DNA from 4 places in the Paenibacillus praedii genome. Region 1 is predicted to be linked to each of the others. Evidence: riboswitches for the same ligand, from Rfam matches in the RefSeq annotation. Region 1 holds a riboswitch; each other region holds the start of a gene.
The links. Region 1 has a riboswitch for cyclic di-GMP ahead of ACO9K6_RS15685 (S-layer homology domain-containing protein). Riboswitches for the same ligand answer to the same signal wherever they lie in the genome.
Positions count from the first base shown of each region.

Region 1 (4,187 bases):
CAATCAATGGATAACCCTTTTATCGAGCTTCAGCCCGCTAAGGATTTCTCCGGCCATCAAGCAAGAAGCTCCGGACAAGATTGGTGGCTAAACGTCGACCATCCAAGCGAGCCCGCGTTAGAGTCGGTATTGGTTGAGCAGCTTACTTACATGAAGCTTGACCGTACGGTTCTGGCCTTGTGCAAATGGATCATCGGCAATCTGGACGAAAAGGGCTATCTTTTATATGACAAAGATGAGATTTCCGCTTTAACAGGCGCTTCGATAAAGCAGGCAAGCGAGGCAGTCGGCGTCATACAAGGCTTAGAGCCGTACGGTGTGGGGGCTTCAACATTAGCAGAATGCCTGATCCTTCAATTGCGGCATCAACAGGATTCCGATCCCTTAGTTATTAACCTTGTCCAGCATGATTTGCTCCAAATCGCGGAAGGTAAGCTGCGATTGCTGGCGGAGAAATACGAAACAGAGGCTGCGGAAATTAATGCCGCCATTGAGAAGATAAAGTCGCTCAATCCGAAGCCAGGAGCTTTATACGGCAGGGAGAAGCCGCAATATATTATGCCTGATCTTCAGCTTGTGCATATGGAAGGGAAATGCAAAGTATTCCTTATAAATAGTTTTCTTCCAGAGATCACATTAAGCAGTTCTTATTTGAGCATAATGAAGCAGGATGCTTCGAAGGATATCCAGCGCTATTTGAAAAAAAACTGGCATGCGGCAAAAGGGTTAATCGACAGTATCGAGCGAAGAAAGGCGACACTGCTGAAGGTGTCCGGCGTTATTTTCGAGCTGCAGCCGGAGTTTTGTGAGAAAGGCTCCGTTCATATACGTCCAATGACCATGAAGCAAATCGCCGAGGTGCTGCACGTGCATGAATCAACGGTAAGCCGTACCATAAGCCATAAGTATATTCGAACGCCGTGGGGACTGTTCGAGCTTAAGCATTTCTTCTCCTCTTCTATAAAACATGCTGATGGGTCAATGATTTCATCGATTTATATGAAGGATCGAATTCGTGAATATATCTCAGCAGAGAAGGAAGCCTCGCCATTATCCGATCAGCAAATCGCATCGCTGCTGCAAAGCGAGGGCTTGCTGATCTCACGCAGAACGGTGACTAAGTACAGAGAACAAATGAACCTGCCGTCCTCCATAAGGAGGAAAAAACAATAATAATAAAATAAGGAGCTTGAAAAAATGCCTGAAATGAACAATGAAATCAAGAGCCGAATCCAAAAGACGCTGTCAGAACGCAAAGTTAAGCTGCCGGATGGCATGGAGCTGCCTAGGCTCGGTCAAGGTACTTGGTATATAGGGGATGACCCGGCCAAGAAAGCGGATGAAATTCGCACGCTTAGGCTGGGCGTGGAACTGGGGATGTCCTTGATCGATACTGCGGAAATGTATGGCGAAGGCCGGTCCGAGGATAGAGTTGGCGAGGCGATTCAAGGAATTAGGGATGATGTGTTTCTCGTTTCTAAGGTGTACCCCCATAATGCGGGACTAGAGCGGATCGTTAGAAGCTGCGATGCAAGCCTAAAGAGACTGCGGACCGATTATCTGGATCTTTATCTGCTTCACTGGAGAGGAAGCGTGCCGTTAAGCGAAACGATAGAAGGGATGGAACGGTTAGTGGCGTCAGGAAAAATCAAGCGCTGGGGCGTTTCGAACTTCGATAAACCCGACATGAAGGAGCTGACTTCCTTAGCGGCCGGCACTCACTGCGCAGTGAACCAAGTGCTGTATCATCTTGGCTCCAGAGGGATTGAATATGATTTGCTCCCTTGGCTGAGCGAGCGGCATATCCCCGTTATGGCGTACAGTCCGATGGCGCAGGCAGGGTCCTTAAGACAAGGACTGACTCATAACGAAGCGGTGATAGACATTGCGGACAGCCATGGAGTTACACCGCTTCAGCTTATGCTTGCTTGGACAATTCGTCACGAGAATGTAATCGCAATACCGAAAGCATCGACGGAAGAGCATGTTCTTCAAAATGCAGCCACAGCCTTAATCGAGCTATCGGAAGAGGATTTGCGCAGACTTGATGAGGTATATCCTAAACCGTCCAGAAAAGTGCCTCTTGATATGATATAATGCACTGAAATTGTAGTAGAGCCGACCTGCTCAGGCCGGCTTTTTTATGCTGTAACTAAAGTGAAGGATATGGAAGAATTATGTCGAAATATATCGAAACTTGTATAATAATAGTATATTGATATAATGAAGTAGAATTATTTTTTCAAAAATTTGAAAAAGGCAAAGTTATCGAAAGGTAATGACGCAAAGCTACAGGGGCTAAAGTGTTAAACTATGCCAGCCAGTTGCCGGAATAAGCTGTATTCATGCGAGCTTATCCATCTGCAGCCGGGATAAGTTTTTTTGTGTTAGGCCTTTTCGAAATCTCACAAGAAAGGAAGCGCACACAGTTGGGTCTATCAAACTGCACGAAATGCGGGCAAGTCATGCTGAATAGACAGTCATTTTTTTGCGAGGGATGCATGGAAGGGCAAAGAGACGATATTGAGCGAGTGAAAACTTACTTGAGGACGCATTCAAAGCCATCTCTAATAGAGGTACATAGAATGACGGGTATCCCGGTCAACACCATTCAACAGTTTATTAAAGAGGGCATCATTACAAGAAACTAGTTCATTTAATATGAAAATGAGGAGATGTCTACATTTGAAAAAGCTTCGTCTATGGAGTAGTTTATTGATCGTCGCCATGCTGCTGCTTTCCTTTGCAGGACAGGGCTTTGCGGCAGAGCCTGATGAGCAGGTATCCGAAGAGCAGCGTGAGGAGCTAAAGCTGGAATTTAATGACGCTGCTGAAGCAGGCTGGGCTATGGAATCCATTGGACTTATGAAATCCCAAAATATTTTGTCAGGCTATGAAGACGGAAGCTTCCGTCCTAATCAGTTCGTCAGCCGCGTTGAAGCTGTCGTGACGGCTGTCCGGCTAATGGGCTTGGAGGAGGAAGCGAAAGCGAAACCCGCCAATGAGAGGCTTCATTTTGCCGATGCGTCGATGATTGATCAGCAATATAAATGGGCGAAAGGCTACGTCATTGTTGCTCTAGAGCAAGGGCTGTTCTCTACGTCGGAGTCCAAGCTTGATCCAAGTAAACCGGCGAGCCGCATATGGGTGTCCGCTCTATTGGTGAAAGCGCTCGGCCTTGAGAAGGAAGCGCTTGCTCAAATGACCGTCGTGCCTGATTTCAAGGACGTGAAGGATATTCCAGCCGGCGCGATTGGCTATGTGAATATGGCTGTGGAGCAAGGTGTAATTGCCGGCTACCCGGATGAAACCTTTAAGCCGAACCGGAACGTAACCCGCGCAGAACTGGCCACGCTGCTGGTCAGAACAAACGACAATCTGCTGGAGCAATCCGGAGCGATCACAGTAGCTGGAAAAATTACAGCGCTTCAATTCGGCGGCAATCAACCTGCGGATGCTGCAGCGGGTTCAAGCACTTACGGCTCTATTGCAATTGAAAGTTTTAATGGAGATGCGCTTGTCTATTCGATTTCAGCTGAATTGCCGGTTCCGTTTTATGATCGGTTTATTCCAGCGTCCGGGCTCATCATTGGCGATGCTGTATCGCTGACAGTAGAGAATGGCGCCGTTCTGAAAGCCAGCTTTATCGATAAAGAGCTTGTCAATGAAACGACTGCGGGCATTCGTGAATTTGAATTAGAGCTTGAGATAGATGAGGATAACGGCTTGAAATTGGAATATGAAAATAAAAACGGCAAGCCAAAAGCCGAGGTTGAAATAAAGGTCGATGGCGATAAAGAGAAATTGAAAGGGCCGGAAGCGATTCAGCAGCTGGAAGCCTTCTTTGCGGCTGTCATGCTGACGCCAGAAATGTCCAGAGACGATATACAGTCGCAAATTTTTACAGCGCTTGAAGTAGCTGATAACGGATTTAAAGAATTCGAGATCGAAATAAGGTTTTCGAATGGAAAGAAAATAGAATTCGAAGTGGAAAATGATGAAGAGTCAGCCGAAGAAGAAAACCTTTATGGAATCGATGAATTTAAGCTGAAAGCTGAGCTATGGAGCGGCCAAAAGCTTAAGGCTGAGTACAAATATGATGATGGAAAGTCCGAAGCGAAAATGGAGCTCGATAGCCAAAAGCTATCCGGAGCCAATGCGTTACGGGCTATTGCAGCATTTTTCGA
Region 1 covers NZ_JBMWAM010000017.1:78,486-82,672, forward strand. The annotation lists gene rpoN (RNA polymerase factor sigma-54) at 1-1,173, shown strand, start outside; gene ACO9K6_RS15680 (aldo/keto reductase) at 1,198-2,097, shown strand; cyclic di-GMP riboswitch class I at 2,249-2,332, shown strand; gene ACO9K6_RS15685 (S-layer homology domain-containing protein) at 2,686-4,187, shown strand, end outside.

Region 2 (4,187 bases), on a different contig from region 1:
TAACAGCAGGTTGGCATTGGAAATAGAAGCGATAATCAGGCTCATAGAAATTAAAGCAGGAATTAAAAACCAGTGTGGAGAGATGACCCCGGCTTTTTTCAACAGGTTGATCTTAGTATCAATACGGACGATGCGCTTTTCTCCGACAAACCAGTCCTTTTCTCTTTTGAGGGCGGTGGTCAGGCGATGAAATTTGTTGAACGGAAGCTTGGCGGTGTAGAGAAATGCTGCAAACCATATAAACGTATAGATAAAGGCCATAGAGAAGTAGTCCGCGAGCAAAAATAGAGGTGTGATGCTAACAAAGGCAATAATACCGAATCGTGTATAAGCGCGCTTGTAATCAGACTTCAGCTGTTTAATGGAAGCATCCTCCAAGGCGTGCGATGGGAGCGTAACGCCAAACAAAATGGAGCTGCCCGTCCTTGCTTGATTCAGATAAAGGACAAGAATGATAATGTAAGCAATTACGGTTGGTATAATTAGCATCAGATTGTTCATTAAAAGTAATTCCTCCTATTCAGGTAAGGGGTGGTTTTTAACGGCAGCTGCTGCAAAAATGCTGGAGCAAATAAACATGAATTCCTCGCGTCCGACTCCTTTAAGACAAGCCTCTGAAATAACTAGCGTTAAATCGCGTTCCAGCTTCGCATTGAAATCAGAATTTCTGATGCATTCCGTCGCCACCTTGGCGCCGTGTCTGCGATCGATGGAGATGAAGCCTTCGTTTTTCAAAATGGTATAGGCCTTGTTGACGGTCATGGCATTCACGTCCAAATCATCTGCCAGCTGTCTTACCGTCGGTAGTTTCTCCCCGTGGACCAATCCGCCTACGCCAATTCCGATGACGATTTGGTTTCGAAGCTGAACGTAGATTGGAATTTCGCTATTATAGTCTAATGTAATAATCATCGGATCACCTCTTGCAATAAAGTATTGTTTGTATTGCAGATAATAATACAAATAAAATAGGATGTCAAAAATCCAGCTGGAAAATTTGGACAGACTATGTCATCTAAAGCTATAATAAACGAGGGTGCTCAAGCACATTGTATGAGAAAAATAGAAGAACAATCCTATAAATAACTTCAAGGAGCAGCTAATATGATACGATTTGGTGTGATCGGAACGAACTGGATTACGGAAGCATTTATTGATGCGGCACGCGAGGTGGAGGGCTTCGCTTTAAAGGCGGTTTATTCACGTAAAGAGGAGACAGCAAGCGCATTTGCCTCCAAGCACGGTATCGCTCATATTTTTACAGATGTAGAGGAGATGGCTGCAAGCGGTGAGATCGATGCTGTATATATTGCAAGCCCGAACTCCTTCCATAAGGATCATGCGATTGCCTGCATGAATAAAGGCATTCACGTGCTGTGCGAGAAGCCGATGGCTTCGAATGTGAACGAGATGCGTCAAATGATCGCTGCCGCACAAGCGAACGGCGTATTGTTGATGGAGGCACTCAAATCAACGCTGCTTCCCAGCTTTAAAGCCATTGAACAAAATGTGCAAAAGCTAGGTACGGTGCGTCGATATTTTGCGAGCTATTGCCAGTACTCCTCGAGATATGACGCATACAAGTCCGGTACGGTGCTCAATGCGTTTAATCCGGCTTTTTCGAATGGGGCCTTGATGGATCTGGGCGTTTATTGTATCTACCCGCTGGTGGCGCTGTTCGGCAAGCCGGACGTTATCAAAGCAACCGGTGTCATACTCGAATCCGGCGTCGATGGGGAGGGAAGCATCGTGCTGCAATATAAGAGTATGGATGCAGTCATTATGTATTCGAAGATTACACACTCCTTGATTCCTTCAGAGATCCAAGGGGAAAATGGCAGTATGGTTATTGACAAGATCAGTGAAGCTGGAAAGGTCGAAATTCAATATCGGAACGGAACGATTGAAGATATTTCACAGCCTATGGGCAGTAAATTGATGTACTACGAGGCTAAGGAGTTTATTGAGCTAATTCAGGCTGGTAAAACGGAGTCTTCGGTAAATACCTTTCAAAATTCGATAGCCACGATGGAAATTATGGACGAGGCAAGAAGACAGATCGGACTGGTGTATCCAGCAGATTCTGTTGTATTGTAATCATTCGACCGATGGAATGGATTTTTTCATCGCCCCCATTTTCCGGAGTCAGTTGTATCGCTATCTCACCTTAATGCCTGACCATGGACGATAACGTCGGTGGTCTTTTTTTTTACAAATTAAGTGGAGAGGGAGTGGAATTTATGTATCACGAGCTTTATGGGACAGCTTGTTTTTTGGTTAAAAATTTATACCTAATTACTTGAAATTTGGTTATGGAATACTTGAAGATTTTATGGAATAATTAATTAAGATTAAAGTCCTTGTTAAGAGCAAAATTGTCGAAAGCAACGACGCAAAGCCAACAGGCCTAATAGGTATTTCTTAAGGTGACCGGGTTATCGAAGGATGAATAACGATTATTGCAGTTATTGCTGGATTAACTCTTCCTCCAAACATCAGGTTGACGCATATTTTATACATAGGAAGGGAACTCGAAAAGTGGAACAAAATATTATGCGTCAAACGGGCAGCGACAACCGGTTTGAGGTTGTTCAGAAAATAGCCAATTTGGGTTATTGGGAATTTGATCATGTGCGGCAGAAGGCTTCATGGTCCCATCAAATGTTTGTTATTTGTGGAATTGACAATGACTTCCCCGTGAGTGAGGAGGCTTTCTTCGGTCTGATATATACTGAAGACCGCGATCGCGTACTCCAAAATTTCAAGTTATCCCTTGAAACGAAAGAAACTCTCGATAGCGAGTTTCGGATTGTCCGTCCAAATGGAGAGATGCGAGACGTGTTGTCTCACATCAGCCACGTCAAGGATGCTAATGATGAAGTAACAATCACAATCGGAACGATACAGGATGTAACCGAAGGCAAGAGATTGCAGCATCGTTTAACTGTAGAAGAGCAAAACTATAAATCATTATTCGAAAATAATCCAAACGCTGTCTTTTCGTTTGACTTGGATGGTCGTTTTTTGTCGTGCAATTCTGCTCTTGAGAAAATGTTCGGCTATAGCAAAGAGGAAATTATAGGCGGCAGCTTTCATCATTTTGTTGCTGAAGAAAGCCTCGAGATGACCATTCATCAATTTGAGGAATCCGTGAGGACACGCGCTCCGCTAAACTATGACACGACCGGCGTCACCAAGGATGGCGAGATTATAGAGGTAAATGTGACGAATATTCCGATGATAATCAACGATGAATTAATCGGAATTTACGGCATTGCTAAGGACATTACGCAACAGAAGCTGGTAGAGCGTTCTCTTAGAGAAGCGGAAATGAAATATCGAAGCATCGTAGAGCAATCGCTCGTAGGCATTTTTATCGCGCAGAAGGATCGGTTTGTTTATACGAATAAGCAGTTGGACATTATGATGGGTTATGACACATTAATAGGTTTATCGGTTATTGAAATGATTCATAGCAATGACCGGAAATCGATAGCTGGCCAGATATCGGAGCTAGGGGTAGGTGAGTCATTAACGGATCTGTGTCATCGGGTAATAAGGCGGAATGGAAGTATTATCATTTGCGAGGTTCATTATAAGTGCATAACTCACCTGGGTGAGAGAGCTATCATCGGAACCGTATTGGATATTACCGATCGGAGCAAGACGGAGGAGCAGAACCATTATCTCGCTTATCACGATTATTTGACGCAGCTTCCTAATCGGAGGATGTTCGAGGAGGAGCTCGAGAAGCAGCTTAAAATCTGTGAAGTTTACAATCAAAAGCTAGCTGTTCTATTGCTTGATCTGGATCGGTTTAAATATATCAATGATACATTAGGACATCCGATAGGAGATACATTGCTGAAGCGAATAGCCGATAGGTTGAAAGGCTTTTCGAGTAACGGTAAAATAGCTTACCGTCTCGGTGGAGATGAGTTCGCCATCGTCATAACTGATTTTCATATGCAAAGTGAAGTGACGGCTATTGTCAATGCTGCCATTCAGTTAATTAAGGAGCCCTTCCTTGTAGAGGGATTCGAGCTTAATCTTACCGTCAGTGTCGGCATTAGTCAGTCGCCTGAGGATGGACAATCTGTTGAAAGCCTGATGAAAAATGCGGACACGGCCTTGTATTATGCCAAGTCAAGCGGAAGAGACCAGTCCCAGAGCTACTCTTCTTCATT
Region 2 covers NZ_JBMWAM010000012.1:2,006-6,192, forward strand. The annotation lists gene ACO9K6_RS12675 (DUF5808 domain-containing protein) at 1-501, opposite strand, end outside; gene ACO9K6_RS12680 (GntR family transcriptional regulator) at 517-912, opposite strand; gene ACO9K6_RS12685 (Gfo/Idh/MocA family protein) at 1,105-2,097, shown strand; cyclic di-GMP riboswitch class I at 2,359-2,443, shown strand; gene ACO9K6_RS12690 (EAL domain-containing protein) at 2,539-4,187, shown strand, end outside.
Region 2: it holds a riboswitch for cyclic di-GMP, as region 1 does, so the genes downstream of both, ACO9K6_RS12690 (EAL domain-containing protein) here and ACO9K6_RS15685 (S-layer homology domain-containing protein) in region 1, are expected to answer to the same signal.

Region 3 (4,187 bases), on a different contig from region 1:
ATAAACATGGCCTTATTTATGAAGAAGCCCGATCAAAACACCATCCTTAACAAAATAGCAAGTCAGGGGTTTGATATCAGGGATAGTATACATGATTGGCTGGATCTATACGGAGTTTCCTAGGCGTAGAGTGTATACACTACATTTATTAAAACCAATTATTTCTGGAGGGTAATTAAATGGCCATACTCGTAACCGGCGGCGCCGGATATATAGGCAGTCATACCTGCGTGGAGCTGTTGAATGCAGGCTATGAGGTGATTGTTATCGACAATTTTTCAAACAGTAAACCGAATGCACTGAAGCGGATTCAAGAAATTACAGGAAGAGCCTTTGCGTTTTATGAGGTGGATCTTCTGGATCGTGAAGGGCTAGAAAGGGTATTTACCGAGCACCAGATCGATGCGGTAATCCATTTTGCCGGACTCAAATCAGTTGGACAGTCTACGAAAATGCCGCTGCATTACTATTTCAATAATATTAGTGGAACATTCCTGCTGTGCAAAACGATGGAGAAATACGGGTTGCGGAACTTGGTATTCAGTTCGTCGGCAACAGTATACGGTATGCCGGATTCTGTTCCGATTTCCGAGGATTTTTCATTGCAGGCCACCAATCCCTATGGTCGAACGAAACTTATGATTGAGGAAATTTTACGTGACATTTATCTGTCGGATAATCGTTGGAGTATTGCATTACTGCGTTATTTCAACCCAGTTGGCGCTCACAAGAGCGGCCGGATCGGGGAGGACCCTAACGGTATTCCGAACAATCTGATGCCTTATATAACACAGGTGGCAGTGGGGAAGCTGGAGAAACTCAGCATATTTGGCAATGACTATTCTACGCTGGACGGGACGGGGGTGCGGGACTATATCCATGTCGTTGACCTGGCAATGGGACATTTAAGCGCACTTGAAAGAATACTTTCGACAACGGGAGTAGAAGCATACAACCTTGGTACTGGAAGGGGATACACTGTATTGGAAATAGTTTCTGCTTTTCAACAGGCGTCGGGTATGAACGTTCCTTATACGATTTCCGAGCGGAGGACGGGAGATGTGGGAATTTGTTATGCCAATCCTTCTAAGGCGAGAACTGACCTCAATTGGGTAGCTCTCAGAGGGATTGAAGAAATGTGCGAAGATGCTTGGCGTTGGCAAATGAATAATCCGAATGGATATGAAGAAGAGGCTGAAGCAGAGGCTGGTACATACGAGGCTCGGGTCAAATGAACATTTCCGACAAACTTACCGCACAAATGCTGCACGAGATTGCAAACATCATTCGTCAAAAAGGCGAAACGGTCGAAAACATAGATGTTGTTAGCTTAATCGAAGAAATCAAACGGCAGATATTGAATTGCTGTACAAATCACAATGAAAATACTAGCGCTTGAGAAAATTTTTCCCATATTCTAATTAAATTTAAAATAATTTATTAAATCGACAAAAAAATATAATAAATAATCATTTATGTAAGACACGAATCGACAGCTTACGTAAATACGCTAGGTTATAATGCATAGGAGATAGTCAGTGACGAGCATAGGGAGACGTTGAAATGCGTTTATTATCTGGGCACCTTAAACGCATGGAGTCAGTGGTGCAACCGTCCCAATTTGAAAGGGGACTAGGATAATGGTACTGGTGGGATCAGAGAACAATCAAGATTTGGATATGGACTGGGTAGCATTAATCATGAGCGCGCGAACATTAGGATTAAGCAAAGAAGATATACGTAAAGTTCTTCTTATTCTTAAAGAAAGCGATAACGATGAGATGCAGGAAACAGCTGTGTAAATTTAAAAAGCGCTAATCGCGCTTTATTTTCCATTTGTTGAATTCGAGAAATTCTTTGAATTGATCCTTGCTAACGCCCGAGGCCATTGCTTCTCTAACCAATTCAGCCCATTCGCGATCAAACTGGTCAGGTGTCCGATCAGACTCATCGTAATTTAGAAAATCTTCAACAGCAACATTTAATACCTCTCCTATTTTTTCGAGGAATTGAATGGACGGGTTTTGTTGGAGCCCTCTCTCAATGGAACTAAGGTAAGATTTCGCGACACCAGCCCTTTGGGATAGTTCAGTAAGCGAAAGCCCCTTTCTCTTGCGCAGCATCTGAATGCGTTCTCCGATCATTACGAGTTCCTCCGATATCACATATGTGCAGTATTCTTTTCATTATAACCAAAAACTTCAATTCATGAAAGTATATAAATGGAATACATATCATAAGGGTAAGACATACAATACTTTAGTATGATTTATGTTTTCGACAAGTCTATAGTTACCAACAAAGGGGTGTTCCAAAAGGTCTGAACTGACCAAAGGGACGCCCTTTTACGGTGTCTGAATAGAGTCGCTTCGGTTGTGAATTGCTATTCTGTTGAATATACTGAATCATAGAGTAAATGCAAAAAGATTGATGAAAGGTGTGTGTTTGTGAGTTTCCTTGTTATAGTCGTCTTCATCTTTCTCATTTACATGTTCTTTTTTCTACCTACCATGTGGCTGAAAATTGAACGTGTACATCATCCCATCGGCCTCAATAAGCGTATATTGCAAATTAGCGATCTCCATTTTGATATGCTGCGTATCAGCCCGCGAAAAATTAGGCAAGTGATTATTGATTACAAGCCGGATTACATATTTCTGACCGGAGACTATACCTATAAGGCAAGCTTTTTGCCGCGCGCAGCGCAGTATTTCAAACTAATTGCAGGTTGCGGCATTCCCGTCTATGCGGTCCTGGGAAATCATGATTATGAGCTCCCTCGGCTGCAGCGTTTGCTGGATATCTTTAAGGTATATCATATCCGCGTCCTTCGTAACGAATCTGTTCAGCTTGCAGATTTCCAACTGGTAGGTATTGATGACGATTGCACCGGGCATAGCAGAATTCGTCCCGCTTTTAAGTATGTGGACGAAGAGAAGCCGATCGTTGTCATCACTCATGATCCAAACGTGCTCCTTCGGATCAAACGTCCTTATCATTATTTAATGGCCGGCCATCTGCATGGGAAGCAGTTGAACGTGCCTTTCTTTTTTTTGTTCAAGTCAAAGGGTCCTCTGTCGGAGAGAGGAATATACAAAGGCCTGTATACGAATGAGTACGGTGCATTTTATATTTCCAAGGGTATTGGCCAAGCAGGCGTCAATGCCCGGTTTATGGTAAGAAGCGAGCTAACGATTCATGAGCTTTGATGACGAGTCGGCGGATTATTCTTGCTGCGATTTTTGTGTGCTGTTTCTCGGAATGCAGCAGGCGGAATTCCTTTCACCTTGGTAAATGTCCGAGTGAAGTAATGGATGGATGATAAGCCGCAGCGCTCAGCGATTTCCTTGATAGGATCTACGGTTTGGGACAGCCATTACTCGGCTGCTCGAATCCGTTCGTGGCGGACAAGCATCGAGAAAGATTCATGAATACTTTGAGCGAATAAACTAGACAAGTGCGGCTCGGAAATATTAATATATTGCTCTACTTCGGCAAGGCTAAGCTGTCCCTCTATATTGTCGCGAATATATAGCTTCGCGCGATTAATCATTCTTATTATATGATAAGGAGATTGGGCATGATTAACAATGCAGACGTGAATTTTTACAAAGAGAATGGTTATTTGCTCGTTCGCGGTGTATTTAATTCTGACGAGGTGCATGCCATGAGAGCAGCAGTGGAGCGAATCATACAGCGGGCCGCCCAGGCGCAAGCGGATCAAAACCATGCCTGGCTGGGTGATTTTTTGCCGCCCGAGCAGTTGAAAAAGCTTGTTCTTAATGGGTTTCAAGACGTGCATTTTTATGACGCGGCATATACTCGCGCAGTTACTCATCCCAATCTGATAGCAGTCCTGAATGGCATCATAGGCCCCGATGTGTGGACGCGAATGCGGCAAAGTGAAATAAGGATACGAATGAATGAACAAAAATAGCCCTTGGCACATCACGCGTCAGACGTGCTGCCAAGGGCTTCACTGTTTTAAGGCTCGTCTTGTACCTCAGGAATGCTGTCCTCGTAGTCGTCATCTCCAGGATAGTCCCGTGAGCCTTCGGCATGCAGTTGATGATTTTCATAGTCGAAGCGATTGGATGGCCGCTGATCGATTCTCCACGGCTTGCTTTTTCCCAGTGATTCCGTCCGCAGATCGGAGCCGTAAGGCCCCTCCGGAAACTCTTCCGGGA
Region 3 covers NZ_JBMWAM010000007.1:203,933-208,119, forward strand. The annotation lists gene ACO9K6_RS09390 (glycosyltransferase family 1 protein) at 1-123, shown strand, start outside; gene galE (UDP-glucose 4-epimerase GalE) at 180-1,235, shown strand; gene ACO9K6_RS09400 (hypothetical protein) at 1,232-1,399, shown strand; cyclic di-GMP riboswitch class II at 1,545-1,626, shown strand; gene ACO9K6_RS09405 (anti-repressor SinI family protein) at 1,641-1,802, shown strand; gene ACO9K6_RS09410 (helix-turn-helix domain-containing protein) at 1,815-2,144, opposite strand; gene ACO9K6_RS09415 (metallophosphoesterase) at 2,448-3,209, shown strand; gene ACO9K6_RS09420 (helix-turn-helix domain-containing protein) at 3,197-3,373, opposite strand; gene ACO9K6_RS09425 (phytanoyl-CoA dioxygenase family protein) at 3,581-3,937, shown strand; gene ACO9K6_RS09430 (hypothetical protein) at 3,985-4,187, opposite strand, start outside.
Region 3: it holds a riboswitch for cyclic di-GMP, as region 1 does, so the genes downstream of both, ACO9K6_RS09405 (anti-repressor SinI family protein) here and ACO9K6_RS15685 (S-layer homology domain-containing protein) in region 1, are expected to answer to the same signal.

Region 4 (4,187 bases), on a different contig from region 1:
GCGCAGCCGCAGTTAGTTGGATTCTGATTATACATAAAATTGAAGCCTGACAGCTGCAAGAAGCTGTCAGGCTTTTTTCCTGCGACTATCTATAACGGCAGCTGAGGATGCTATTTTAAAGGTTGACCAAATATGAATATATATTTATACTTAGTCTAAATCATTAAAATGAAGGCGGGTTGGCATGATGAACAAAATCAATTTGACGGTGCAGCGTAAAGCGATTTTTGAAGTGGTACAGCATGCGCAAGACCATCCAACGGCAGCCGATGTCATTGAGAGACTGCGCGGCAAGGGCTTTAACTTCGCATATGGAACGGTATACAATTCTTTGCGTTATTTAACAGATGTCGGATTAATTCGCGAGCTGAAGCTGGGTGAAACGGTAAGCCGTTATGATGCCCGAACGGACGAGCACCAGCATATCGTATGCACAAAGTGTGGAAGAGTAGATGAGGTGCTCGCTGATTTGCCGGAGGAATGGCTGAAGAAGGTGGCTCTGGAAACGAAATATACGATCGAGCATGCACAGGTCGTTTTAGAGGGGGTTTGTGAGCAATGCGCGATGACAAAATAATGCTGACAGATGAGATAAATATAAGTGTGAGCGCCGTATTCGACAGTCTTGATCCAGCAAGCTATTCCGGAGATAAAGAGGTTCAAAGCGGGACGCTCTGTTCGCTAACGCAGCGGATAATGATTATTAGCCCGCTGCCCGAGCGCGTGAAGAGCCTGCTCATAGCGCTTTCTGCGGAATGCTTCGACGTGTTTTCCTTGCATGATTTCAACAAGAACATGCTGCAAAGCCTGCAGCCGGAGCTTCTCGTTTATGATGCCATCCCCGTTATTAACACATCAGACGGAAACACTTTGCAAGCAGGACAGGAGCTGCTGCAGTCAGCCGAGCGTCACGCTGTGCCGGTTCTCGTCCTGCTGGATCAACAATCCTTTGATAAGCGTGAGACAGCTGCCCTTGGAGCAGCGGAGCTTCTTGTATGGCCGGCGAAGCCGGAGGAGGCCGTTCAGCTGATTAATCGCATGCTTCAGAATCGACCTGCAGTCGCAATGAACATGCTCACCGAGGATATCCGCGTGTTTAAGGACATTCGCATCGATTTAAAAAAAATGACGGTTGATCGCGGCGGCTGCCGCATCGAACTGACAAAGACGGAATACGATCTGCTGCTTCATTTTATCTCGTCGGACGGCTCGGTCCTCTCCCGTGAATCGCTGCTAGACAATGTATGGGGGCTGCAGTACTTCGGAGGCAGCAATCTGGTGGATGCCCATATTAAGAGCTTGCGCAAAAAGCTTAAGGACAGCGCGGTTTCACCACGGTACATTGTAACTGTACGCGGCGTGGGTTACCGAATTGCGGATGGCCACGACCATTAACAATAAACCTAAAAACTGGCGCATGCTCCTAGTGAGCATGCGCCAGTTTTTCATGAAATGGTCATTGTTCCATTATGAGTTTCATAAATTATAAGCCGTCAAAGTGTCGATTCTACTACAATCTGTTGTAAGGTTTACGATTTGCAAATATAATATAGTTAAATTGAACTATATAATGCTCAATCGAAACGGCAAACCTATTGAAAAGTAGGGACGCAAAGCTATGGACCTAAGGAAGAACATTCTATGGCCGCCAAGTTACCGAAGGTGAGGTGATTCCTATGTCAGATCATATGAGTGAGCAAGAAATATTGAATTTATTAAAGATACTCGACCAAGATTCTCGAGCAGAGGAAAGAGAAGGGATAAGGGCATCTTCAACAACTGATCTTAACATAGATGATAAGGTAGAGAACGGATATATTAAGGTTGAATATGGAAAAATTATTGTTATGAATCCGTTAAACGGGGGGAAGTTCCCGGTCATCAAGGCAAAGCCTCCTGTTAGGCTGTTTGTCGATGAACAAGAGATCTTTACAGAGGCAAAGGTTACTTCTGAAAGCGTAATAGATTGGAAAGTCGAAGAGCAGTGCCTATTTCAAGTGTCGGTATCCGAAAATAAGATTAATGCATTTTTAACCATCCATCGACCAAAGAGATATGCGTGGTCGTTAGCGGAAAAGGCGCCGGCATTGGAAGTAACACTTATAGCGGAGGAAGATACATCAATCATTTTAGAAACAGTGAATCTGCAAGATGTTCTTACAGAAATTGAAAATAAAAATATTAGGATAAATCTTGATGTGCCAGCTGTGCAAATGGAGATCCTTCAGCCTTCATATCGACCTGTGAAAATTGCGGAAGGCAAACTCCCTGTTCAAGGCCAAGATGCCCAGTTGGATCTGTTCTTTTCAGAAAATATCGAGAATATTTTTACCGAGGTAAGAGGTGTAGTTGATTATAAAAATTATGTAAACATTCCTTCCGTCAAAAGAGGAGATGTCATTGCGAAGAAAACCCCGCCTGTTGAAGGGCAGGCGGGGTATGATGTGTATGGAAATGTGTTGCCCTCCGATCCGGTCAATGACATTCGTATTGCAGGGAAGGATAACGTGGAAATTACAGCAGATTCCACTGTCATCGCTCTGAAAGGGGGGAGACCTCGAGTTACGGGGAATCAGATAAAATACTTTGATATTAATACTGCTTATTTAGTACCCGGTAATGTTGATTTACAAACCGGAAATATTGTATTTTCCGGTGACGTGATTGTCTACGGTGATGTTATGGATAACATGATTATTGAATCGCTTGGGAATATTTACGTGGCTGGCAGTGTTTTTAATTCGACCTTAACCGCTACGGGAAGTATTGCGGTAAAGGGAAACGTCATAGGAAGCAATTTGTATTCTGGATATTTCGGGATGTTATACAACAGGCTTTATAACAGTTCTAAACAATTAAAGGACATTCTCGAGAAAATGATGGAAAGCGTAAAAATGTTACTCCATGAAACAGGCAAGAAGAATATACAGATACGATATGGGCAGGTGCTGCTGCTCATTACGGAGAGTAAATACCAGCAAGTATGGGGTATTGTGAAGGAACTGCTTGGCGTGATTTCAAGTATACAGTCTTATAATAAAGACGCATTGCAGCAACTGAAATACTATTTGGATTTATTTTTGCAGCCCACTAAAATTGTTGAGATGATGACAGCTCCGAGAATGGAAGATTTTATGCGTGTTTTGAAGGAAGCCTTCATGAGAATCGCATTAAGTCAGGAATCACATGTTCAGATCAACATTAACCAAGGTCAAAAATCCACATTAAAGTCGAATGGGGATATTCTGATTCGAAGAGAAGGCGTAATCCAATGTGATCTTTACTCAGCAGGGAATATCATTTTCTTTTTGGATAACTCCGTATGTCGAGGTTCCAAGCTTGAAGCGGGAGATACCATATCTGCCATGTATGTAGGGGGTATTACGGGAGCTGCCACCATTCTTAAGGCAACCAAGAAAATCGTTATTAAGAAAATGTTTGAAGGTCGAGTCATCGTGGACCGGTACAGTATGGATATATTTGAGCCGGTTGAAGATCAGACGTTTGATCGCAACAGTTTAAAACGAATGGCTTAAGCAGAGTATTTATCGAGCTAAGTTATCGGACTGCTGGTGAGCCGCTTTTCCAGGTGAATCCCCATTTGCGCATCATATCGTTTTGAAGTACGATAAGAGAAATAAAAGGGCATCTACACCAGGAAAATGGGGGTAGGGACAGGTGATGCTGTCTACAGAAATGATCCAGGCCGGCTCGATCATCGTATCGCTGCTAGCGTTTACTGCACTTATGATCCTTCGCTTGCGGGCGGGAAAACAACCGACCTCCCTGCGGAAAATCATCATCCCTCCGCTGGGTATGGCTACCGGATTTATCATGTTCGCCTTCTCGGCCACGCATATTCCGTGGTTGTGGGGGTTATCCGCATTCGGTACAGGATTGCTGATCTTCGCATTTCCTTTAATAGTGACTACGAGATTGGAGCGGGTGCAGTCCGAGATTTATGTGAGACGCTCCAAAGCATTCCTGTTCATTATGATCACGCTTTTTGCGGTGCGGCTATCGCTTCATAGCGTCGTGGAGCAATATATGTCGATCCCGCAGACGGGAGCAATCTTCTATCTGGTTGCGTTCGGCATGATTATTCCATGGCGTCTTGCTATGGTGAGCGACTATATGAGGCTGCAAAAGGTAGAGTCGTAGGCTGTGAGGGGAAAACGAATAGGAAT
Region 4 covers NZ_JBMWAM010000004.1:63,062-67,248, forward strand. The annotation lists gene ACO9K6_RS05590 (EAL domain-containing protein) at 1-27, shown strand, start outside; gene ACO9K6_RS05595 (Fur family transcriptional regulator) at 188-577, shown strand; gene ACO9K6_RS05600 (winged helix-turn-helix transcriptional regulator) at 559-1,395, shown strand; cyclic di-GMP riboswitch class I at 1,576-1,661, shown strand; gene ACO9K6_RS05605 (DUF342 domain-containing protein) at 1,677-3,536, shown strand; gene ACO9K6_RS05610 (CcdC family protein) at 3,682-4,161, shown strand.
Region 4: it holds a riboswitch for cyclic di-GMP, as region 1 does, so the genes downstream of both, ACO9K6_RS05605 (DUF342 domain-containing protein) here and ACO9K6_RS15685 (S-layer homology domain-containing protein) in region 1, are expected to answer to the same signal.